Regions from separate parts of the Streptomyces sp. NPDC007929 genome, predicted to be linked through region 2. Evidence: predicted binding sites of a transcription regulator. Region 2 holds the regulator's gene; the other holds the start of a gene.

What was found. The regulator HspR, encoded in region 2, represses chaperone genes until heat shock. The targets are predictions, from matches to a motif close to TTGAGNNNNNNNNNCTCAA.
Region 1: the regulator HspR is predicted to act here: its motif matches at 7,276-7,294, upstream of lon (endopeptidase La).

What each region holds. Positions count from the first base shown of each region.
Region 1 is NZ_JBIBKD010000008.1:443,052-454,984, forward strand. Features, by position in the region: gene ACFZDE_RS28090 (nitrate- and nitrite sensing domain-containing protein) at 1-2,896, opposite strand, end outside; gene ACFZDE_RS28095 (protein phosphatase 2C domain-containing protein) at 3,265-4,050, shown strand; gene ACFZDE_RS28100 (MarR family transcriptional regulator) at 4,160-4,648, opposite strand; gene lon (endopeptidase La) at 4,839-7,253, opposite strand; gene ACFZDE_RS28110 (GNAT family N-acetyltransferase) at 7,429-8,088, shown strand; gene ACFZDE_RS28115 (rhomboid-like protein) at 8,101-8,904, opposite strand; gene ACFZDE_RS28120 (spermidine synthase) at 9,094-9,771, shown strand; gene ACFZDE_RS28125 (response regulator transcription factor) at 9,908-10,648, shown strand; gene ACFZDE_RS28130 (ATP-binding protein) at 10,645-11,757, shown strand.
Region 2 is NZ_JBIBKD010000005.1:553,182-565,114, reverse strand. Features, by position in the region: gene ACFZDE_RS19980 (helix-turn-helix transcriptional regulator) at 1-308, shown strand, start outside; gene ACFZDE_RS19975 (LuxR C-terminal-related transcriptional regulator) at 271-1,308, opposite strand; gene ACFZDE_RS19970 (substrate-binding domain-containing protein) at 1,510-2,619, opposite strand; gene ACFZDE_RS19965 (heat shock protein transcriptional repressor HspR) at 2,901-3,353, opposite strand; gene dnaJ (molecular chaperone DnaJ) at 3,359-4,546, opposite strand; gene grpE (nucleotide exchange factor GrpE) at 4,580-5,236, opposite strand; gene dnaK (molecular chaperone DnaK) at 5,233-7,095, opposite strand; gene ACFZDE_RS19945 (undecaprenyl/decaprenyl-phosphate alpha-N-acetylglucosaminyl 1-phosphate transferase) at 7,190-8,209, opposite strand; gene ACFZDE_RS19940 (heterodisulfide reductase-related iron-sulfur binding cluster) at 8,615-10,933, shown strand; gene ACFZDE_RS19935 (hypothetical protein) at 11,181-11,489, opposite strand; gene ACFZDE_RS19930 (UTRA domain-containing protein) at 11,924-11,933, shown strand, end outside.

The DNA of each region.
Region 1 (11,933 bases), on a different contig from region 2:
CAGGCATCGCCGGGGCAGCCGAGGCGTCCGGGTCAGCTCCTGCGGGCGTCGCCAGGTCGGCGTCGGCGGGCCCGGCCGAGTCGTCGTGTGCCGCTGGAATGGCGGAGGCATCGGTGTCGGCGGGCGTCGCCGGGTCGGCGTCGGCGGGCCCGGCCGAGTCGCCGTGTGCCGCTGGGGTGGCGGAGGCATCGGTGTCAGCGGGCGTCGCCAGGTCGGCGTCAGCGGGCCCGACCGAGTCGGCGTGCACTGCCGGGGCGGCAGACATCGCCGGGGCAGCCGAGGCGTCCGGCTCGGCTTGCGGCGCCCGACTCCCGGGCGTCGCCAGGTCGGCGTTGGCAGGCCCGGCCGAGTCGTCGTGTGCCGCTGGGGTGGCGGAGGCATCGGTGTCGGCGGGCGTCGCCGGGGCGGCGACGGCGCCCGGGGCCGGGGGCGGCGTCGGATCGGCCTGTGCGGAGCTGTCGGCGGGCGTCGTCGAGTCGGCGTCTCCGAGCGGCTCGGCAGGCTCCTCCGGGCCGGTCGGGGCGGGCCCTTCGGCCGCTACGGCCGGATCGGCAACGGGCGCCGTACCCGCACCGGAAGGCGTCCCCGGGCCGGAGGGTGTTTCCACGTCGGAGGGCGTGTCGGCCGCAGCCGGGGCCGCCGTCTCCTCCCCTCGTACCGCCACCGCCTTCTCCGCCGCCGTCACCAGCGGGTCGTCGCCGGTCGCACGGCCGGGGAGGACGTTGGAGTTGGCCTCGGCGTCGGCGCCCGGGAAGGAGTAGGAGGGGGCTGTGCCGGCGAGGGGGCCGGAGGCCGGGGCGGCGACGGGCGGGGCGGCGGCGAGCAGCGTGCGCGGCAGGACGACGACCGCCGCGACACCGCCCTGCTTCTGCTCGCGCAGCTGGACGCGCACCCCGTGGCGGTGGGCGAGCCGGGCGACGACGTACAGGCCGAGGCCGAGACCGTCCTCGCCCTCCTGGTCGTACGGCGCCTCCGGGTCGAAGTCCGCGAGGCGGGAGTTGAGGCGCTCCAGCCGCTCCTCGGTCATGCCGATGCCCTCGTCCTGGACGGAGAGCATGACCTCACCGTTCTCCAGCAGCCAGCCGGAGATCTCGACGGGCAGGTCGGGCGGGGAGAACGAGGTGGCGTTCTCCATGAGTTCGGCCAGCAGATGGGAGAGGTCGTCCGCGGCGAACCCGGCGATGTGCGCGTGCGGCGGCAACGCGGCGATGCGAACCCGCTCGTAGCGCTCGATCTCGCTGACCGCGGCGCGCACGACGTCCACCAGCGGCACGGGCCCGGCCGCGTGCTGGACGTGCTCGGTACCGGCGAGGACCAGCAGGTTCTCGCTGTGCCGCCGCATGACCGTGGCGAAGTGGTCGAGCCTGAACAGCGTGGCGAGCCGGTCCGGGTCCTGCTCGCGCTCCTCCAGGTTCTCGATGACGGCCAGCTGCCGCTCGACGAGACCCAGGGTGCGCAGGGCGAGGTTGACGAACGTCCCGCCGATGGCCGTGCGCAGCCGCTCCAGCTGGGCGGCGGACTCGGCGAGCTCACCGCGCAGTTCCTCACGCGCGTCGGCCATCTTCTGGCGCTGGCCGACCAGGTGCTTGCGGTCGGACTCCAGCGTGGTGATCCGCTCGGTGAGGGCGGCGGCGTGCGCGTGCAGGGCGTTGACGGAGCGGACGGCCTGGGCGAACTCGTCGTTGCGGCCGGTGAACTTCACCGGCTCCTCGGCCGCCGGGTCCTCCGCCTCGGCGAGCCGCTTGGAGCCGAGGCGCAGGACCGCGAGCGGCCGGGTGAGGCTGCGGGCCATGCCCGTGGCGACACCGACGGCGAGCAGCATGAGGGCGCCGAGGATCGCGACGCGGATCTCCAGCGCGGTGACGTCGTCGTCGCGCAGCGCCTCGAGGTCCTTGGTGCGCCGGTCGTAGAGGGCGGACTCCACACCGCGCATCAGGTCGACGCGGGCGGACAGGGCCGCGCTCAGTTTCTTGGGGCTGGCGGCGAGATCGCTGCGGGAGAGCGTCGGCTGGTCGGTCAGGGTGGCGAGGTATTTGTCGGCGCTGTTGACCTCGGTGCCGGTGACCGTGGAGTCGAAGGAGGCGCGGGCCTCCTTGGGCGCGGTGGAGCGGAAGTCGGCGAGCGCCGCGTCGGAGCGCAGCCGGGCCTGCTGGGCGGCGGCGCTGAGGGCGTCGCGCTGCCGGGTGTCGGCGTCCGAGGAGGTGGAGGTCTCGGTCGGCAGGCCGGTGACGGGGTCGATGACCGTCTCGGTGCCGCGCGGCACGCTGAGCGCGGCGAGCAGCAGCCCGCGGGCCGCGGCGGCCTGCTGGACGGCGGAGTCCAGCTCGGCCAGGGCGTATCCGCCCTCGCCCGCGCGCGGCGGCGTCCGCTGTGCCAGCTGCTCGGCGAGGCCGTGGAGTTCGGTGATGGCCTTGGAGTACGCCTGGTGCGCTTCGAGGGCGCTGCTCTTGCCGGTGAGCGCCGCCCGGCGCACGGTCGCTATGCCGTCGAGGTCGGAGCGGAGCGAGGCGGGCGTGTCGGTGTCGGCCCTCAGCTCCTCGACCTGCCGGTCCACGCGGGCGCTGCGCTGCTCGGAGGGCGCCTTGGACTTGGGGCGCCCGGCCGCGATGTAGGAGGTGACGTCGTCACGCTCGTCGGCGAGGGAGTGCGCGAGGGCGAGCGCGTCCTGCGTCTGCTCCGCGAGCGTCACCAGTTCCTGGGAGTCGTGGAGTTGCCCGGAGGCCGCGAGGACGGATGGCGTGCCCGCGCCGGCGATGGCCGCCGCGACGACTGCCACGGCCACGATCAGCCGGTTGCGTACATGCGTGGGACGGCCCTTGCCGGTGGACGGCGTCGGCTCGGCACCCTGAACGGGGGCCTTCTGCTTGCCTGTGCGACGAGGCCGCGTCTTCTGCACCGGTGCTCGCATTCCTGACTCGTGAACCCTTGGGCCCGGATGACGCTCCGTCAACTGGTGCGTACTCCCGGTACACTTCCCGACCCTCCCAGCGCCGGTGGGCAGCGCACGCGCATCACCTGACCCGCCACCCGAAGGAGTGAACCCCGGACGGGAGTTGAGGGGCAAGTTCCGCGGGCCTGTGCAGCGGCCTTGCGCGGCACGCCGGTTGGACGACGGGGACGGCCGGTGGCAGTATTCGCCACCACGCCTTCCCGGAACAAATCATTCCATCCCAAACCTGGCGTCTGACCTGCGCGGCTGCGCACGTCCGGGGACCATTGCCGGTCTTCTGCGGACGTTGTGAAGGGCTCGTGCAGACTGGCTGGATGCGTACTGAACTCGCCTCGGAGCCCGGAGACGCCGACCGCCCCAACGAGGACTTCGCCAGTGTCGGACTACCGGCCTCGGGGCAGGGTGGTTCGGTCGTCGTCCTGGACGGGGTCACGCCCCCGAGGACCGGGACGGGCTGTCTGCATTCCGTCCCCTGGTTCACGGCGCACCTCGGCGGGGCACTGACCGAACTGACCGTTTCACTCCCGGATGTTCCTCTGGTCGACGTGTTGTCCCGTGCCATCGCGCGTACCTCCGAGGCGCACGCCGCAACCTGTGACCTTTCTCACCCTCGGACTCCCCAGGCCACGGTGGTCGTGGCCCGCTGGAATCCGGCCACCGTGGAGTACCTGGTCCTGTCGGACTCGGCGTTGCTGCTGGAGTCCCCGGACGGCGTGGTGACCCCCGTCCTCGACGACCGGCTGGCCCTGCTCCCCCGCTCGGCGCTGGCGACGGACGCGCAGGTGGACGCCACGCTCCGGAACAAGGAGGGCGGCTTCTTCACGGCGGCGGCCGACCCGTCGGTGGCGGCCCGGGCGGTGACCGGAACGGTGCCCCGCGCCCGGGTCCGTGCCCTGGCCGCGCTGACGGACGGCGCGACCCGCTGGGTCGAGCGGTTCGAGGAGGGCGACTGGACGGACTGCTTCCAGCTGCTGCGCAAGGAGGGTCCGCGGGCCCTCGTGGACCGCGTCCGGGCGCTGGAGCGGTCGGACGCGGCGTTGACGTCCCTGGGCCGGAGCAAGCGCCACGACGACGCGACGGCCGTGTACGTCGAGTTCTAGAGCGCCCCGCGCACCAGGCGGAAGGGCGCCCAGCTCACCCGGAACGCCCCGCTCACCCGGTTCCGGAACGCCCCGCTCACCCGGTTCCAGAGCGCCCCGCCCGCCCCGCCTACTTCTCCATGCCGCGGTTGAGCTGGTTCAGCAGCCGGGCCAGTTCCGTGACCTCGTGGGAGTCCCAGTCGGCCAGGCGGCCGGCGTAGCGGGCGCGGCGGGCCTCCCGGACCCGGCGGACCCGGTCCTGGCCCTCCTGGGTGAGGGCGACGAGCCAGGCGCGTCCGTCGGCGGGGTCGGGCGCGCGGCCGACCAGCCCGAGTTCCTCCAGGGCGCGCAGCTGGCGGGACATCGTCGCCTTTCCGACCCCGATGTAGGCGGCGAGCTCGGTGGCCCGCTGCTTGCCGCACTCGTCCAGCCGGACGAGCAGGCCGTACGCGGACGGCTCCAGGTCGGGGTGGACCTCGCGGGCCATCTCCCCCTGGCTGGCCCGGGCGCGCCGCAGCAGCACGGTCAGCTCGCGCTCCAGCGCCAGGAAGGCGGGCTGGTCCACACCGCTCGCGGCCACCCCGGCGTCGCGGTGTCCGTCGTTGCCTTCCTCGTGCACGTCAGCCCCTGCCTCGGTCGTCGCCCGGCCCTGAGAGTCCGGTACTGGAATTTTCCGCCACCTGCCGCCCTCGCCGCAGTCCGGCAAGTATTCCGCAGGTCAACGGCGTACGCGTACACAGGGCGACCACACGGTGAAGGCCCGGGCCTCCCTCACGAGAACCCGGGCCTCCCTCATCCGATGACCTCCGTCACGCGGCCACCGGAACCTCCGGCGCCGCCCCGCTGGTCGCGGGCGCGAGCGCCAGCTCCAGGACCTGCCGTACGTCGGTGACGGCGTGGACGTCGAGCTTGTCCAGCACCTCCGCCGGGACGTCGTCCAGGTCGGGCTCGTTGCGCTTGGGGATGATCACCGTGGTGACACCGGCCCGGTGCGCGGCGAGCAGCTTCTGCTTCACCCCGCCGATCGGCAGGACCCGCCCGGTGAGCGAGACCTCGCCGGTCATCGCCACGTCGGTGCGGACCAGCCGGCCGGAGAGCAGGGACGCGAGGGCCGTGGTCATCGTGATGCCGGCGCTCGGGCCGTCCTTGGGGACCGCGCCCGCCGGGAAGTGGATGTGCACGCCCCGGTCCTTGAGATCGGCCACCGGCAGCTCCAGCTCGGCGCCGTGGGAGCGCAGGAAGCTCAGCGCGATCTGCGCGGACTCCTTCATCACGTCGCCCAGCTGACCGGTCAGGGTCAGCCCGGCCGCGCCCGTCTCCGGGTCGGCCAGGGAGGCCTCGACGTACAGCACGTCACCGCCCGCCCCGGTCACCGCGAGCCCGGTCGCCACGCCCGGCACGGACGTCCGCCGCTCGGCCGGGTCCTGGGCGGACTCGGGCACGTGGTGCGGCCGGCCGATCAGGTCGCGCAGGTCCTCGTCCCGGACGGTGAACGGCAGCTTCCGCTCGCCCAGTTCGTGCTGGGCGGCGACCTTGCGCAGCAGCCGGGCGACGGACCGCTCCAGGGTGCGCACGCCCGCCTCGCGTGTGTACTCACCGGCGAGCTTGCGCAGCGCGCCCTCGTCGATGGTCACCTCGTCCTTGTCGAGTCCGGCCCGCTCCAGCTGGCGCGGGAGCAGGTGGTCACGGGCGATAACGACCTTCTCGTCCTCGGTGTAGCCGTCCAACCGGACGATCTCCATCCGGTCGGCGAGCGCCTCCGGGATCGCCTCCAGCACGTTGGCGGTGGCGAGGAAGACGACGTCCGACAGGTCCAGCTCGACCTCCAGGTAGTGGTCCCGGAAGGTGTGGTTCTGTGCCGGGTCGAGCACTTCGAGGAGGGCGGCGGCCGGGTCGCCCCGGAAGTCCGAGCCGACCTTGTCGATCTCGTCGAGCAGCACGACCGGGTTCATCGACCCGGCCTCCTTGATGGCCCGGACGATCCGGCCCGGCAGGGCGCCGACGTACGTACGCCGGTGGCCGCGGATCTCGGCCTCGTCGCGGACGCCGCCGAGGGCGACGCGCACGAACGTGCGGCCCATGGCGTGGGCGACGGACTCGCCGAGGCTGGTCTTGCCGACGCCGGGCGGCCCGACGAGCGCGAGCACGGCACCACCGCGCCGCCCGCCGACCACGCCGAGGCCCCGGTCGTCACGCCGCTTGCGCACCGCCAGGTACTCGGTGATGCGCTCCTTCACGTCCTCCAGGCCGGAGTGCTCGGCGTCCAGGACGGCCTGGGCGCCCCGGATGTCGTAGGCGTCCTCGGTGCGCTCGTTCCACGGCATCTCCAGGACCGTGTCGAGCCAGGTGCGGATCCAGGAGCCCTCCGGGGACTGGTCGGAGGACCGCTCCAGCTTGTCGACCTCCTTGAGGGCGGCCTCACGGACCTTCTCGGGCAGGTCGGCGGCCTCCACCCGGGTGCGGTAGTCGTCGGACTCCTCGCCCTCCTGCTCACCGCCCAGCTCGCGCAGCTCCTTGCGGACGGCTTCGAGCTGACGGCGCAGCAGGAACTCGCGCTGCTGCTTGTCGACGCCCTCCTGGACGTCCTTGGCGATGGACTCGGCCACGTCCTGCTCGGCGAGGTGGTCGCGCAGCTGCTGGGTGGCGAGCTTCAGCCGGGCTCCCGGGTCGGCGGTCTCCAGCAGCTCGACCTTCTGGTCGGTGGTCAGGAAGGGTGAGTAGCCGGAGTTGTCGGCGAGCGCCGAGACGTCGTCGATGGCCTGCACCCGGTCGACGACCTGCCAGGCGCCTCGCTTGCGCAGCCAGGCGGTGGCGAGTGCCTTGTACTCCTTGACCAGTTCGGCGAGATGACCGGGCAGCGGCTCCGGCACGGTCTCGTCGACGCCGGTCCCCTCGACCCAGAGTGCGGCACCGGGGCCGGTGGTTCCCGCGCCGATGCGCACCCGGCTCCGGCCGCGGATCAGGGCGCCCGGGTCGCCGTCGGCCAGCCGGCCGACCTGCTCGACGGTGCCGAGGACACCGGTGGCGGCGTAGGTCCCGTCGATGCGCGGCACCAGGAGTACCCGGGGCTTTCCCGGTGTTGTGCGGGCAGCGGCCTGAGCGGCCTCCACCGCGGCACGGACCTCGGAATCGCTCAGGTCCAGCGGGACCACCATGCCGGGCAGCACGACCTCGCCGTCGAGCGGCAGCACGGGCAAGGTGAGCGGTGTGGACGACGAAGCCATGATCTCCCCTTCGGCAGTCAAGTTGAGCTATGCCGACTCAATGCTTGGGCGCCGCCGAATGTTCCCCACCCGCTGTTCGCTGTCAGCGATCACTTCTGACGCCGGGAACGGGAGGGCGCGTAAGCTGCCCGATGTAATAGCCATAAGCGGCATTCAGTTGTTACAGGGGGCGGGCGTGGACGAGACCGTGCAGGAATGGGTGAACGGGTGGGTCGTGTCCCGCGGGGCCGCTCCGCCCCTGGCCGAGCCGTGGGGCTGGACCATCGACGTGGGGCTGTTCGGGCACGCCACGCGGCATGTGCTCGGCGCGCGGGGCGAGGACCTCGACGAGACGACCGTGCGCAAGGTGGCCGGGGCCGTGACCGGGCAGGGCGTGTGGCTGAAGGCGTTCCGGGATCCGGCGGTGGTCGCCGGCTGGCTGGACGACAGCTGGTGGATCGACCCCGAGCCCGGCTTCCTGATGACGACCCCGCTGACGCCGGACGACGCTCCGGCCGCCCCAGACGGATACCGGCTGCGCGCGTGGTCGCGCGGAGGGGTGACCCGCGTGATGGTGGCCGCCCCGGACGGGTCCCTGGCGGCGCGCGGCCAGATCGCCCCGACGGGCCGGACCGCCGTCGTCGACCAGATCGAGACGGCCCCCGGGCATCGCCGCAAGGGCCTGGGCAGCGTCGTCATGCGGACCCTGCACAACGCCGCCGTCCGCCAGGGGGCACGGACCGGTGTCCTGGCCGGCACCCCCGCCGGGCGAGGGCTCTACGAGGCGCTGGGCTGGGAGGTGGCGGCCCTGCTGACCAGCGCGAAGCACGACCCGCCGGCCTCCGCCCAGGCCTGAGGGGCCGGGCGGTCAGACCCCGGCCGGGCGAGGGCGAACCGCGTGCGCGTCCCGGACAAGCGGCCAGGTCGCGAGCCCGATACCGAGGGCGATGACGTGCCCCCAGTTCGTCATCGGGTCGGCGAAGGCGAGCAGGTCCTGGAGCAGCGTCCATCCGAACCCGGCCAGCAGCGGCAGGCGCAGCCACAGTGGCAGCAGGCCCGCCAGGGCGCCGATGCCGGCGGCGACACCGAAGCTGACGCCGTAGTCGAGGCGGTGCAGGGAACTGCCGGGAAGGTGCCCGGCCAGCACCGCCAGCCCCACGGGCACCTCGGTCGCGAGGGTGGCGAGGACATGCCCGAGCAGGAAGACACCGGCCGTGCGCCAGCTGCCGATCCGCCGTTCCAGCGCGGTCAGCACCAGCAGGAAGGCGATGGCGAACGGCGAGGTCACCCCGCCCGCGACCCACAGCGCGCTGCCGATCAGCACCAGTTCCGGCGTGCGCGCCAGGTGTGCCACGTCCGTACTGGAGCCTTGGAGCAGGGCGTGCACCAGGGCCGGGTCCGCGTACGCGGCGATGAGGGAGGTGAGACAGAGGAGCGCGGCGTAGCCGAAGGTGAACGGCGTGCCCGTGGGGGTGGGCAGCGGCAGCCGGAGGTGGAGCGCCTTCCGGGACCGGGGCGTGGCCGCCGGAGGGGGCTCCTGTGCTCCGGCTACCGGCGTCGCGCGCGGGTCCCGCTGTCGTGGCACCCCGTCGAGCAGCCCCGGCCCGTCGGGGAGCGGCGCGTCCGCCGGCGAGGGTGTGACCGGCTCGCGGGGCGGCGCGGTGCGTTCCACAACGGGCACTCCTTCCGTCATGTCCCACCTTTCGCTCCGGACTCGGCGCTGTCTGTGACCTGCGCCACGCTCAAGCCGATGCACAGCAACCCGAAAGCCCCGTCCCGCGTCCTCCCCCGGGGCCCCCACCGAATCGACGGGCGCCACTCGTCCCACTCCTGCCAGGATGCCCCCATGTCTAGCTCGTACATGTCCAGCTCGTACGACATCCCCGAGGTCCTGGACCGTCGCGAGGGCCCGCACGGCGAGGTGGTGCTGCGGCGGCACGGCGACCGGCTGGAGATCATCGCCAACGGCTGTTTCCTGATGGACACCTCCGACGGCCGCTCGGAGCGGCTGCTGGTCGACGTCGCGCTGGAGGCCCTGGACGGCCGGGACCGCCCGCACGTCCTGATCGGCGGACTCGGCGTCGGCTTCTCCCTCGCGCACGCCGCGGCGGACCCGCGCTGGGGCCGGATCACGGTGGTGGAGCGCGAGCACGCGATCGTCGAATGGCATCTCGACGGCCCGCTCTCCGCCCTCTCGGCCCCGGCACTGGCGGACCCCCGCGCGCATATCGTCGAGGCCGATCTCGTCGCACACGTCAATGAGACATCCGACACGTACGACGCCCTGTGCCTCGACATCGACAACGGACCCGACTGGACCGTCACCGAGGACAACGGGCATCTCTACGGCGAAGCCGGACTGGCAAGCTGTGCAAGGGCGTTGAGACCCGGCGGGGTTCTCGCCGTCTGGTCGGCCCAGCCGTCTCCGGAATTCGAAGAAACCTTGCGGAATGCCGGGTTCCAACGGGTGCGTACCGAAGAGATCCCGGTTGCCCGGGGCGTTCCGGACGTCGTGCACCTCGGCATCCGCCCTGGATAGCAAAGGCGTGCTGACTCCCCGTACGCTGCTCCTCGGACGCCGATCATTCAAGCGTCAATCGCAACCATGCGCAGGCATAGCCAGTCAGAAGGAATCACCCCACTGATTCCGGGAAAGCACACCCCAGGGGCGGGCGATGGAGCAGACACAGACCTCCCACAACGGTTCGGCGACGGCTACTCCGGGCGCACAGCGCCGGGTCCTGGTGGTCGAGGACGACGCGACGATCGTGGACGCCATCGCGACCCGCCTGCGGGCCGAGGGATTCCTCGTGCAAACGGCGGGTGACGGTCCGGCCGCGGTCGACACGGCCGAGGCGTGGCAGCCCGACCTTCTGATCCTCGACATCATGCTGCCCGGCTTCGACGGCCTGGAGGTCTGCCGACGCGTGCAGGCCGCCCGCCCGGTGCCGGTGATGATGCTCACCGCGCGCGACGACGAGACCGACATGCTGGTCGGCCTCGGCGTCGGTGCCGACGACTACATGACCAAGCCGTTCTCGATGCGGGAGCTGGCGGCGCGTGTGCACGTCCTGCTGCGCCGGGTGGAGCGGGCCGCCATCGCGGCGGCCACCCCCCGCTCCGGCATCCTGCGCCTCGGCGAGCTGGAGATCGACCACGCCCAGCGCCGGGTCCGGGTGCGCAGCGAGGACGTTCACCTGACGCCCACCGAGTTCGACCTGCTGGTGTGCCTGGCGAACACCCCGCGCGCGGTGCTCTCCCGTGAGCAGCTGCTCGCCGAGGTCTGGGACTGGGCGGACGCCTCCGGCACCCGCACGGTCGACAGCCACATCAAGGCGCTGCGCCGGAAGATCGGCGCCGAGCGGATCCGCACGGTGCACGGCGTGGGCTACGCCCTGGAGACCCCGACGCCATGAGCGGTGGTCCGGCCGGACGGAGAACCCCCGGGGAGCCGGATCCCTGGGGCGGGGTGAGCCCGTTCTCGATCAAGACCAAGCTGGGCGCGCTCGTCGTCATCTCGGTGCTGATCACCACCGGTCTGTCGGTGATCGCGGTGCACACCAAGACGGAGCTGCGCTTCATCACGGTCTTCTCGATGATCGCCACGCTCCTCATTACGCAGTTCGTCGCCCATTCGCTCACCGCTCCGCTGGACGAGATGACGGCCGTGGCCCGTTCCATCTCGCAGGGCGACTACACCCGCCGCACCCGGGAGAACCGCCGGGACGAGCTGGGCGACCTGGCCGTCACGATCAACGCCATGGCCGACGAGCTGGAGGCCCAGGACAGCCAGCGCAAGGAACTCGTGGCGAATGTCTCGCACGAGCTGCGCACGCCCATCGCGGGGCTGCGCGCGGTGCTGGAGAACATCGTCGACGGCGTCACCCAGGCCGACCCGGAGACCATGCGCACGGCGCTGAAGCAGACCGAGCGCCTCGGACGGCTGGTGGAGACGCTGCTGGACCTGTCCCGCCTGGACAACGGCGTCGTACCGCTGAAGCAGCGGCGGTTCGAGGTGTGGCCGTATCTGTCCGGTGTGCTGAAGGAGGCCAACATGGTCGCCTCGGTCCGCGCGGGCATCGCGACCGGCTCGGGCAGTCACACCCGTACCGACGTCCATCTGCACCTCGACGTCCACCCGCCGGAGTTGACCGCGCACGCCGACCCCGAGCGCATCCACCAGGTCGTCGCCAACCTCATCGACAACGCGGTCAAGCACAGCCCCCCGCACGGCCGGGTGACGGTCAAGGCGCGGCGCGGCGACCTGCCGGAGTCGCTGGAGCTGGAGGTCCTGGACGAGGGACCCGGCATTCCGAAGTCGGAGTGGCACCGCGTCTTCGAGCGGTTCAACCGCGGCAGCGCCAAGCGGCCGCAGGGGCCGGGCAGCGACGGCGGCACGGGTCTCGGCCTCGCGATCGCCCGCTGGGCGGTGGACCTGCACGGGGGCCGGATCGGAGTGGCCGAATCCGAGCGCGGTTGCCGGATTCTTGTCACTCTTCCAGGACTGTCATCTCTGCCAAGTTGACGTAAAGTTCGAAGCGGAGCCACAAGATCCACGGGCGTCCGCGCTGACGGACACGTGTGATCAGGCACAGGCCCGCGCCGTCGGCGCCCGGGGCCCTGCCCCGCTCACCCCTCGCGAAGCGGAACCACGCTTGTTTCCCGCCATTTCAAGCCCCGAAACGCAGTTCCAGATGTGAT
Region 2 (11,933 bases):
AGCTGCGTCACCCCGGCCTGGTCCGCTACCTCATCAAACTGTTCGAGTACTTGTGGGACCGGTCCGTCCCGCTCAGCACCGGTACACCGTACGGGACCGCCCGCGACGGCATCACGGAGATCCAGCACTCCATCGCCAAGCTCCTGATCGAGGGCCACGTCGACGAGGCCATCGCCCGCCGCCTCGGCATGAACGTGCGCACCTGCCGCGCCCACATCGCCAAGCTGGCGTCGGCTCTGGGCAGCGGGAGCCGTGCCCAACTGGGCTATCTCATCGCGCAGTCCGGGATTCTCGACCAGGAACGGTGAGGGGTGTCGTGGCCTGGTGAGGGCCGTCCAGGCCGGCCTGGGCGATGCGTACGCCCAGTTGTGTGCGGCTCGCCGCGCCCAGGGTTTCCGACAGGCGCGCGATGTGCGCCCGGCAGGTGCGGACGCTTATGCCCAGCCGCTCCGCGATCACCGCGTCCTGATGTCCCTCCGCCAGCAGCGCGGCGATCGACTGCTCCCGGTGGGAGATGCCCTCGATACCCGTGTCGGGGAGCGAGGCCGTGAGAGGGATGGCGAGACGCCACAGGCGTTCGAAGACCGTGACGAGGTACTCGACGATCGCGGGATGCCGTAGCTCAAGGGCCATCGTGCGGTCGGAGTTGGCGGGGATGAAGGCGACCGTGCGGTCGAAGAGGATCAGCCGGTCGATCACCTCGTCCAGCGTGCGCGCCTCCACCGCGTCGCCCATCAGCTCCAGATACGTCAGCAACCCCTGCCCGTGCCGGGCGACATGGGTGTACAGGTCCCGCATCCGCACCCCGCGCCCCCGCAGCGCCAGCGCCCGGTGCAGGCCCTCGGAGAGCTCCGCCTCGCGGCGGATGCCGCCGGGCTGGACCGTGAGCACCTCGGCCGTGCACGCCTGGGTCGCCTCGTCCATCGCGGCCTGGATCCGGGCGAGTCCGTCCAGGACCCGGATCGCCGGGCCCTCGGCCGCAGACGCGGCCGGCCGCACCTGGCGGCCCAGCCCGGCGTACCACTCGACGGCCGCGACGGCCGACCCCACCCGCCGCTGGCTCGCACTGACCTCGTCGTGCATCCCGCGCAGCAGCCGGGTCATGACCTCCTGCGGGGAGGTCGGCACCAGCCAGTCCATGTCGTCGGGGTCCGGGTGCAGCAGGGCGAGTTCCAGCAGGCAGGGCACCGGATCGGCGTCCCGGCGCGGCACCCGGCCGCGCCGTACGGCCCGGGAGTACACGCGATCCCCGGCCTCGCACAGTCGGTCGGCACCGTGTGGATGCTGCTCCGCCCCGTGCCCGGCCATCGCCCATCCCACCCCCGGTTCCGCCGTCCTGCCGCAGCGCAACTATGCGCGGACGGGCCGTGCTCCGCAACACGGCTCCCCACGCGACGAGCACCGGAAACCACCGTTACGCGCCGGTGTCCGCGGGCCTCGGCCCGTCGTCGCGGCGCGACAGCCTGCCGGGGAATGGGTGAACCCGGCCCGGGATGCGCCGGGGCCCGGCTACTTCAGACCCGCGCTCTGGCACGCCGCCTTGTACTCGGTCGTGCAGATGTCCGACACCTTGTAGATGTCGTCCGCGACCACCGTGTCCTTGATGTTCTCCTTGGTGAGCGCGACCACGGGCACGAGCTGGGCCGGGATGGCCTTGTGGGTGGGGCTGTCGACCTTGTCGCGGGTGAGCGCGGCGAACTGGATGTCGCGGCCCTGGACCTTGGCGACGGCCATCTCCGCGGCGTTCTCCGCCTCCTGCGGGTAGGACTTGTACACGCTCATGTACTGGTCGCCGCTGAGGATCCGCTGCACGGCGGGCAGTTCCGCGTCCTGCCCGGTGATCGGGGGCAAGTCGGTCACGCCCACGGCCTGAAGCGCCTTGACGATGCCGCCGGCCATGCCGTCGTTGGCGGAGTACACCGCCGCGATGTTGTCCTTGCCGATCTTCCGGATCGCGTCGGCCATGTTGGCCTCGGCGTTCTCCGGCTTCCAGTCCTTGGTGTCGAAGGACTCGGCGATCGTCACCTTGCCGTTCAGCTCGGACATCGCGCCGGCCTTGAACTGCTTGGCGTTCGGGTCCGTCGACGAGCCGTTCATCATGACGATCTTGTCGGAGAGGCTCGCCTTCTCGCCGATGGCCTCCAGCAGCGTGCGGCCCTGCACCTCGCCGACCAGCTCGTTGTCGAAGGAGATGTACGCGTCGATCGGGCCCTCGGCCAGCCGGTCGTAGGCGATGACCGGGATACCGGCCGCCTTGGCCTTCTTCACGCCGCTCGCGATGGCCTTCGCGTCGACGGCGTCCAGCAGGATCACGTCGACCCGGTCGTCGATCATCCGCTGGAGCTGGCTCGCCTGCTTGTCCGCGCTCGCCTCGGCGTTGGCGTACTCGACGCGGCCCTTGTCGTTGGTGAGCGACTCGACCTTCCGCTTGATGATCGGGTAGTCGAAGTTCTCGTACCGCGTGTTCGCCTTCTCCGGCAGCAGCAGGCCCACGGTGATGTCGTTGCCCTTGGCCGGGCTCGCCTCGTCACTGCTCTCCGTCGCGTTGAGCATGCCGCAGCCGGCGAGCGTGACGGACATCGTGGCGGCTGCCACGGATATGGAGAGGCGACGACGCATGCGGGGGCTCACTTCACGTGTGATTCGGACGTGGGTACAGCTTTTGGGACCCATGTGACTGAAAAGCCAACGCGGATGCGCCCCCAGCGTCAAGCGGAACCACTTAACGAGATGACAACACCACGCTCCGCAGCAGTTGTGAAGACTCTGCGGAATCACCTTCAAGTGACGGACACCACCCAGCCATTCACGGGAGGCCCAGAGAAACCGGGGCAAGGCGCCCCAAACAGACGAAAGGGACCGGGAGTCGAACTCCCGGTCCCCTCGCGTGCGCGTGCGCGTCAGTCGGACTGCTGCTGCCGCTTCGGCCGCCACACCACCAGCGCGCTGGTCTGCTGCACCTCCTGGTACGGCACCAGGTCGCGGCGGTACGACGCGTGCACCGCGGCCTCGCGCTGGCGCATCGCCGCCGCCGCTCCGTCGAGCGCGTCCTGCATCTCCGCCACCCGGGCCTGGAGCGCGGCGACCTGGTTCTCCAGTTCGATGATGCGCTTGATACCGGCCAGGTTGATGCCCTCGTCCTGCGACAGCTGCTGGACGGTGCGCAGCAGTTCGATGTCGCGGGCCGAGTAGCGCCGGCCCCGGCCCGCGGTGCGGTCCGGGGAGACCAGGCCCAGCCGGTCGTACTGGCGCAGGGTCTGGGGGTGCAGGCCGGACAGCTGGGCCGCCACCGAGATGACGTAGACCGGGGTCTCCTCGGTCAGTTCATACGGATTGCGCCGACGACCGTCCATCTGACTCATGCTCCCTTCGCGGCCTGGAACAGATCCGCCCGCGGATCCTCACCCGCGGTCGCCTCGCGGTACGCCTCGAGTGCGTCACGAGCCTTCCCCGTCAGGTCCTTCGGAACACTTACCTCGACGGTGACCAGAAGGTCGCCGCGGGTGCCGTCCTTGCGGACCGCGCCCTTGCCCCGGGCCCGCATGGTGCGCCCGTTGGGCGTGCCCGGAGGCAGCTTCAGCGTGACGGGCGGGCCGCCCAGGGTGGGCACCCGCACCTCGCCGCCGAGGGCCGCCTCGGTGAAGGTTACCGGGACGGTGACCGTGAGGTTGTCGTCCTTGCGGCCGAACACCGGGTGGGTGTCGACGTGCACGACGACATAGAGGTCGCCCGCCGGCCCACCGCGCTCGCCCGGCGCGCCCTTGCCGCGCAGCCGGATCCGCTGGCCGTCGCTGACGCCCGCGGGGATGCGCACCTGCATGGTCCGCGAGGACTTGGCACGGCCACTGCCCTTGCACACCTCGCAGGCGTTCTCCGCGATCAGGCCGCGGCCCTTGCAGTCCGGGCAGGGGTCGGTCAGGGAGAAGCCGCCGCCGCTGCCCCGGGCGACCTGCCCAGTGCCGACGCAGGTCGGGCACACGCGCGGCGTGCCGTTCTTGTCGCCGGTGCCCGAACAGGCCTTGCAGGGCGACTGCGACGACATCCGCAGCGGGACCGTCGCCCCTTCGATCGCCTCGGTGAAGCTGAGCGTGACCTCGGACTCGATGTCCTGGCCGCGCCGGGGGTGCGTACGCGTCCCCGGTCCGCCCGCGCCGCCGCGGTTGAACAGGCCCCCGAAAACGTCACCGAGTCCGCCGCCGAAGCCGCCGGCCCCCTGGCCGCCGCCCTGGGCGCCGCCTCCGAAGAGGTCGCCCAGGTCGAAGTTGAACGAGCCGCCCGCGCCGCCCGGCCCCGGGCGGAAGCCGCCGTTGCCGAACAGGGCGCGCGCGTCGTCGTACTCCTTGCGCTTCTTGGGGTCGCCGAGGATGTCATTGGCCTCGGAGATCTCCTTGAAGCGCTCCTCCGCCTTGACGTTTCCCTTGTTGGCGTCCGGGTGGTTCTCGCGGGCGAGCTTCCGGTACGCCTTCTTGATCTCGGCCTCGGTGGCGTCCTTGGGGACGCCGAGGACCTTGTAGTAGTCCTTCTCGATGAAGTCCTTGGTGCTCATCCTCGACGCCCCTCCTTCCCTTCGTCCGTGACGTCAGCCCTCGTCCGGGCCACCGCTCTCCTTGTCGTCGGCTTCGGCGGACTCGTCCGCCTTGACCGTCTGCGCCCCCGGCTGGGGTTCGGCCACCGCCACCCGCGCGGGGCGGATGGTGCGCTCGCCGATCCGGTACCCGGGCTGCAGGATCGCGACGCACGTCGTCTCGGTGACGTCCGGTGCGTAGCTGTGCATCAGGGCTTCGTGGATCGTCGGGTCGAAGGGCTCGCCCTCCTTGCCGAACTGCTGCAGGCCCATCTTCGCCGCGGTGCTCTCCAGCGACTCGGCGACGGACTTGAAGCCGCCGACCAGTTCGCCGTGTTCGCGCGCGCGGCCGATGTCGTCGAGCACGGGCAGGAGCTCGGTCAGGAGGTTCGCGATGGCGATCTCCTTGACCGCGATCCGGTCACGCTCGACCCGGCGGCGGTAGTTCTGGAACTCGGCCTGGAGGCGCTGGAGGTCCGCGGTGCGCTCGGCGAGCGCCGTGCGGGCCTGGTCCAGCTGGGCCACCAGAGCCACGTCCTGGCCCGTGTCCCCGGCCGGGGCCGCCCCCTCCTCAGCGGAGGGTGAGGCGGCCTTCGGCTCGGCGTCTTCGGAGGTGGCGCCGGAAGGGACGTCGGGCTGCTGCTCGTCGAAGCCCGGGGTCTCCTCCGTCACGCGGCACCGTCCTTCCGGTCCTCGTCGACGATCTCGGCGTCGACGACGTCGTCGTCAGCGGCCTTGGCGCCACCGGCCGCACCGGCACCACCGGCGGCACCGGCGTCACCGGCCGCCTGGGCGGCACCCGCGTCCGCGTACATGGCCTGGCCGAGCTTCTGCGAGACGGCCGCGACCTTCTCGGTGGCGGTGCGGATCTCGGCGGAGTCCTCGCCCTTGAGCTTCTCCTTCAGCTCGGCGACGGCCTCCTCGACCTCGGTCTTGATCTCGCCCGGGACCTTGTCCTCGTTGTCCTTGAGGAACTTCTCGGTCTGGTAGACGAGCTGCTCGCCCTGGTTGCGGGACTCGGCGGCCTCGCGGCGCTTGTGGTCCTCCTCCGCGTACTGCTCGGCCTCCTGGCGCATGCGGTCGACCTCGTCCTTCGGCAGCGAGGAGCCGCCGGTGACGGTCATCTTCTGCTCCTTGCCGGTGCCGAGGTCCTTCGCCGTGACGTGCATGATGCCGTTGGCGTCGATGTCGAAGGACACCTCGATCTGCGGGACGCCGCGGGGCGCCGGCGGCAGACCGGTCAGCTCGAACATCCCGAGCTTCTTGTTGTACGCCGCGATCTCGCGCTCGCCCTGGTAGACCTGGATCTGCACGGAGGGCTGGTTGTCCTCGGCGGTGGTGAAGATCTCGGACCGCTTGGTCGGGATCGTCGTGTTCCGCTCGATGAGCTTGGTCATGATGCCGCCCTTGGTCTCGATGCCGAGGGACAGCGGGGTGACGTCGAGGAGCAGGACGTCCTTGACCTCGCCCTTGAGGACACCGGCCTGGAGGGCGGCGCCGATGGCGACGACCTCGTCCGGGTTGACGCCCTTGTTGGCGTCCTTGCCGCCGGTCAGCTCCTTGACGAGCTCGGCGACGGCGGGCATACGGGTGGAGCCACCGACCAGGACGACGTGGTCGATCTCGCTGATGGAGATGCCGGCGTCCTTGATGACGTTGTGGAACGGCGTCTTGCAGCGCTCCAGGAGGTCCGCGGTCAGCTGCTGGAACTGGGCGCGGGTGAGCTTCTCGTCGAGGTGCAGGGGGCCCTCGGCGGAGGCGGTGATGTAGGGCAGGTTGATCGAGGTCTCGGTGGACGAGGACAGCTCGATCTTCGCCTTCTCGGCGGCCTCGCGCAGCCGCTGCAGGGCCATCTTGTCCTTGCCCAGGTCCACGCCGTGGCCGGACTGGAACTGCTGGACGAGGTAGTCGACGACGCGCTGGTCCCAGTCGTCACCACCGAGGTGGTTGTCACCGTTGGTGGCCTTCACCTCGACGACGCCGTCGCCGATCTCCAGCAGCGAGACGTCGAACGTACCGCCACCGAGGTCGAAGACCAGGATGGTCTGGTCGTCCTTGTCGAGGCCGTACGCCAGGGCGGCCGCGGTGGGCTCGTTGACGATGCGCAGCACGTTCAGACCGGCGATCTCGCCGGCCTCCTTCGTGGCCTGACGCTCGGAGTCGTTGAAGTACGCCGGGACGGTGATGACCGCGTCGGTCACCTTCTCGCCCAGGTAGGACTCGGCGTCACGCTTGAGCTTCTGGAGCACGAAGGCGCTGATCTGCTGCGGGTTGAAGGGCTTCCCGTCCAGCTCGATCTTCCAGTCCGTGCCCATGTGACGCTTCACGGAGCGGATAGTCCGGTCCACGTTCGTGACCGCCTGGCGCTTGGCCACCTCTCCGACGAGCACCTCACCGTTCTTGGCGAAGGCGACGACGGACGGCGTGGTCCTGGCGCCCTCGGCGTTGGTGATGACGGTGGGCTCGCCGCCCTCCAGAACGCTGACGACGGAGTTAGTCGTGCCCAGGTCGATGCCGACCGCACGTGCCATGGTTGATTCCTCCAGCTGACTTGAGTGGAACGGACTCAAGTGTGCACGACGGCCACCGACCGGTCAACAGAGCTGAGTCGGGCAGGCTCAACTCTTATCCGCTCCTTACACGCAATGGCCCTTCGACCTGCGACGATACGCTGCGTGGAGCGCCGTACACAGGGACACGCGAAAGAGCGAACACCACGACGAGGACCCCTCCCACCACCCACCACAGGGTCCCGGCCCCGAGGTGGCCCGCGTGCGCGAGTACCCCGACGAGCATCCCGGACAACGCCCCGATCCCCAGCAGCAGACTCACGCCCGGCGCGGTCAGCCCGAGCCGCCGCAGCCGGTGCGCCAGATGATCGGGGCCACCGCGGAGCAGACCCCGCCCGCCGAGGCGCCGCACCACCAGCACCAGTACGGCATCGGCGGCCGGCAGGGCGGTCAGCGCCAACAGCACCCCCGCGCTCTCCACGACACCGGAACCGGCCCGGGCGTACACGGCCCCGACCGCGATCACGAACCCCGCGGACATGGACCCGCAGCCGCCCAGCGCCACGCGCGCGGGATGCCAGTTGTGCAGCAGGAACCCGGTCAGGGCGGCGGCCAGGACGCTCATCAACCCCGCGATGCCGTCCATCACCTCGACGGCCGCACAGGCCGCCGCACCGAAGGCCATGACGACCCCGACCGTACCCGCCAGCCCGTCGGCGTGATCGAGCCCCCGGAACGCCAGCACCACCACCACGACCCACCCGACGGCCAGCAGCCCGGTCCCCACCCCGGTCTCCCCGTACGGCACGACACACGCGGCCGCCACAGCCGTACCGGCGGCCAGGACCCGGCGCCGCAGCCGCCACACGTCACCGGCGAGCCCGAGCAGAGCGACGGCGCCCGCGGCGAAGAGCACCCCGCGCGTCCCGTCGGCGGGCGGCCCGGCCCCCAGCCACTGCCCGGCCCCGACGACCAGGCCGGTGACGAGCACGACGGCCACACCCCCGGACAGCGGTACGTCGCGCTGCCGCCGCCGCTCGACCAGCCGCAGCCGGAGCGCCGGGGCCCGCAGGGCGGCGGCGAGCAGGGCGGTGAGGAGGAGGGCGGTGGCGGCGGCGGTGATCCCGTAGAGCACGGATATAAGGTAGGCGGGATTATGACAATTCGGTATGAATAACACGGCGGGATCACGTCCGGATCCGGTCGGTGGAGTGTCCTTGATCCGGTCGGCGATCCGTCGGTGATCCGGTCGGCAATCCGTCATTGATCCGGTCGGTGATCCGGTCGGCGATCCGTCGGTGATCCGGTCGGTGATCCGGTCGGCAATCCGCCATTGATTCGGTCGGTGATCCGGTCGGTGATCCGGTCGGTTTCTGAGGCAACCCTCAGCGATTCAGATCACTGCCCACCCGGCTACGCTGCGGCGGAAGATGAGGGTAGTCTCAGACGGACTGCATAAGTTACCGCTTAGTAATTTCGGGGAACCCTGCACCACGACAGGTCAACCCGACGAAACCCCTCGCAGGCCCGAGGAGCCCCCATGCAACTCGCCGCGATCATCGTGTCGCTGGTACTGACCGTGATCGGCGTCGCGCTGCTCGCACGCGCGATCGGCCAGTTCGTCCGGTACTTCAAGCTGGGCCAGCCGGTCCCCGCCGGTACCCGGACCGACAACCCCTACCAGCGCAGCGTGACCCTGGTGAAGGAGTTCCTCGGCCACACGCGCATGAACCGGTGGGGCATCGTCGGTGTCGCCCACTGGTTCGTCGCCGTCGGCTTCCTGACGCTCCCGCCGACCCTCGCCCAGGCCTTCGGCCAGCTGTTCCAGGCCGACTGGGTGCTGCCGGTCATCGGCGGGTTCCTGCCGTTCGAGCTGTACATCGAGTTCATCGGCGTGATGACGATCCTGGGCATCGCGGTGCTCATCGCGATCCGCCTGCTGAACCTGCCGAGCCGCCCGGGCCGCAAGTCCCGCTTCGCCGGGTCCAAGGCCGGCCAGGCGTACTTCGTCGAGTACGTCATCCTCACCATCGGCCTGGCGATCTACGTGCTGCGGGGCCTGGAGGGCGCGCTCCACCACGTCGACCACTACGAGGCGGCCTACTTCGCGTCGTATCCGCTGGTCCTGGCCTTCAAGGGCCTGAGCGTGGCGGCGCTGCAGAACCTCGTCTACTTCACCGCGATGATCAAGATCGGCACGTCGTTCGTGTGGATGATCGTGGTGTCGCTCAACACCAACATGGGTGTGGCCTGGCACCGTTTCCTGGCCTTCCCGAACATCTGGTTCAAGCGCGAGGCCAGCGGTGGCACGGCCCTCGGCGCGCTCCAGCCGATGACCTCGGGCGGCAAGCCGATCGACTTCACCGACCCCGGTGACGACGACGTCTTCGGCGTCTCCCAGGTCGAGCAGTACTCGTGGAAGGGCCTGCTGGACTTCTCCACCTGCACCGAGTGCGGCCGCTGCCAGTCGCAGTGCCCCGCCTGGAACACCGGCAAGCCGCTGTCCCCCAAGCTGCTGATCATGTCGCTCCGCGACCACGCGCACGCCAAGGCGCCGTACCTGCTCGCGGGTGGCGGCAAGACCATGGAGGGCGAGGAGAAGGCGTCGTCCGAGGCTCTCAAGGACGTCCCGGCCTCCGCGCTGGCCGAGGCCGAACGCCCCCTGGTCGGCACGCTGGAGGAGAACGGCGTCATCGACCCGGACGTCCTGTGGTCCTGCACCACCTGCGGCGCCTGCGTCGAGCAGTGCCCCGTCGACATCGAGCACGTCGACCACATCGTCGACATGCGCCGCTACCAGGTCATGATCGAGTCCGCGTTCCCGTCCGAGGCGGGCACCATGCTCAAGAACCTGGAGAAGAAGGGCAACCCCTGGGGCCTGGCGAAGAAGCAGCGCCTGGAGTGGCTCAAGGAGGTCGACTTCGAGGTCCCGGTCGTCGGCAAGGACATCGAGGACCTGTCCGAGGTCGAGTACCTGTACTGGGTCGGCTGCGCGGGCGCGCTGGAAGACCGCGCGAAGAAGACGACCAAGGCCTTCGCGGAACTGCTCCACATCGCGGGCGTGAAGTTCGCGATCATGGGCGGCGACGAGAAGTGCACCGGTGACTCCGCCCGCCGTCTCGGCAACGAGCCCCTCTTCCAGGAGCTCGGCATGGAGAACGTCATGGCGCTGAACACGGCGTTCGGCGAGGAGATGGACGACGAGGGCAAGGTCACGCCGGAGTCGGCGAAGCCGAAGTCTGCGAAGAAGATCGTCGCGACGTGCCCGCACTGCCTCAACACGCTCGGCAACGAGTATCCGCAGCTCGGCGGCGACTACGAGGTCATCCACCACACCCAGCTGCTCCAGCACCTCGTCGACGAGGGCAAGCTGATCCCGGTCACCCCGGTCGAGGGCATCATCACCTACCACGACCCCTGCTACCTGGGCCGCCACAACAAGATCTACACGCCCCCGCGCGAGATCATCGCCGCCGTCCCCGGCATCCGCAACGAGGAGATGCACCGCCACAAGGAACGCGGCTTCTGCTGCGGCGCCGGCGGCGCGCGCATGTGGATGGAAGAGCGCATCGGCAAGCGCATCAACAACGAACGCGTCGACGAAGCGCTGTCGCTGAACCCCGACATCGTCTCCACCGCCTGCCCGTTCTGCCTGGTCATGCTCACCGACTCGGTCAACGGCAAGAAGAACGACGGCAAGGCGAAGGAGTCCATCCAGGTCGTGGACGTCGCCCAGCTGCTGCTGGACTCGGTGAAGACGCCGGTCCAGGCGGAGGCCACCGACGACGACGGCGACGACGAGCCGCCCGCCGGCACGGCGGACTCCACGAGCGCGCCGGAGCCGGAGCCGGTGAAGTAGGCGGTTCCAGCCGGTTGTTCCGACGGTTTCGACGCCCCCTGTCCCGAGTCATCGGGCGGGGGGCGTCGGCGTTCTACGACTGCTGCCGTACGGGTGGCACGGGCAGCCGCAGCGCGGCTGGAGCAGGATGCCGAGGGCGAAGGGGAGGGCAGGTCGCGGGTTTGACGGCAGTGGGTGTGAAGGTCCTGGTAACCGGGGCGGGCGGCGAGTGTGCACTCGGGGGACGAGCTCGACCGGTCGGCGGGCCTCATGGAGAAAAACAGTCCGAGGGCCCGTCGCCATGTGCCTGGTCCCGGCTCTCGGCGATACGGAGGATGTCCCGCAGGGCCTCGGTGAGACGCTCGGCGAGGAAGCGGAGTTGGGCCTCGGTGGCATCGGGGAGCAGGTCGCCGGCGTGGGCGAGGAGTTGCGCACCCATGTCGAGCCTGGTCGCTTCGGCGATGTCGGCCAGGCGGGACACACGTCCGCCGTCGTTGTCCGTGATCAGGAAGCAGGGCTTGGCCTCGGGACCGGTCCAGGGCAGGAGCCGGAGCGTACGACGCGGGTCGGTGTGCATCAGGCGGCCTCGCTACCGGCGGCCGGATACAGGCCTGTGCCCGGCCGTGCCGATGTGGTGTCGCCCTGTGGGCGCCACTGTTGCTGTTCGTGGGCCACGAGGTAGGGGCGCACGGCGACGGTGGAGGTGCCGTCGATGACGGTGTCCGCGCAGTAGGGGCTGCGGTGGTCGGGGAGGCGGTGGAACCGCGGAGAGGAAACCCCGGTTGCAGGGAGGGGATCGCATAAGGCGTGACGGGGCGCCGGGCGGAGCCGGCATGAAAGGCCCACCCGGGCGACGAGGCGACGCAGGAGCTCGGTCATGGCGTGACCGTATCGCTATTCGCGAAAGGTAGCAAGGTCGAGGAACCGCGTTCACCCTGAGCCCCTGGCCACCAAGTCGCTTACCGTGTAAAGCGGCAAGGTCGAGGCGAGCGTCAGTTGTGGGAGGACATCGTGAGCGCGA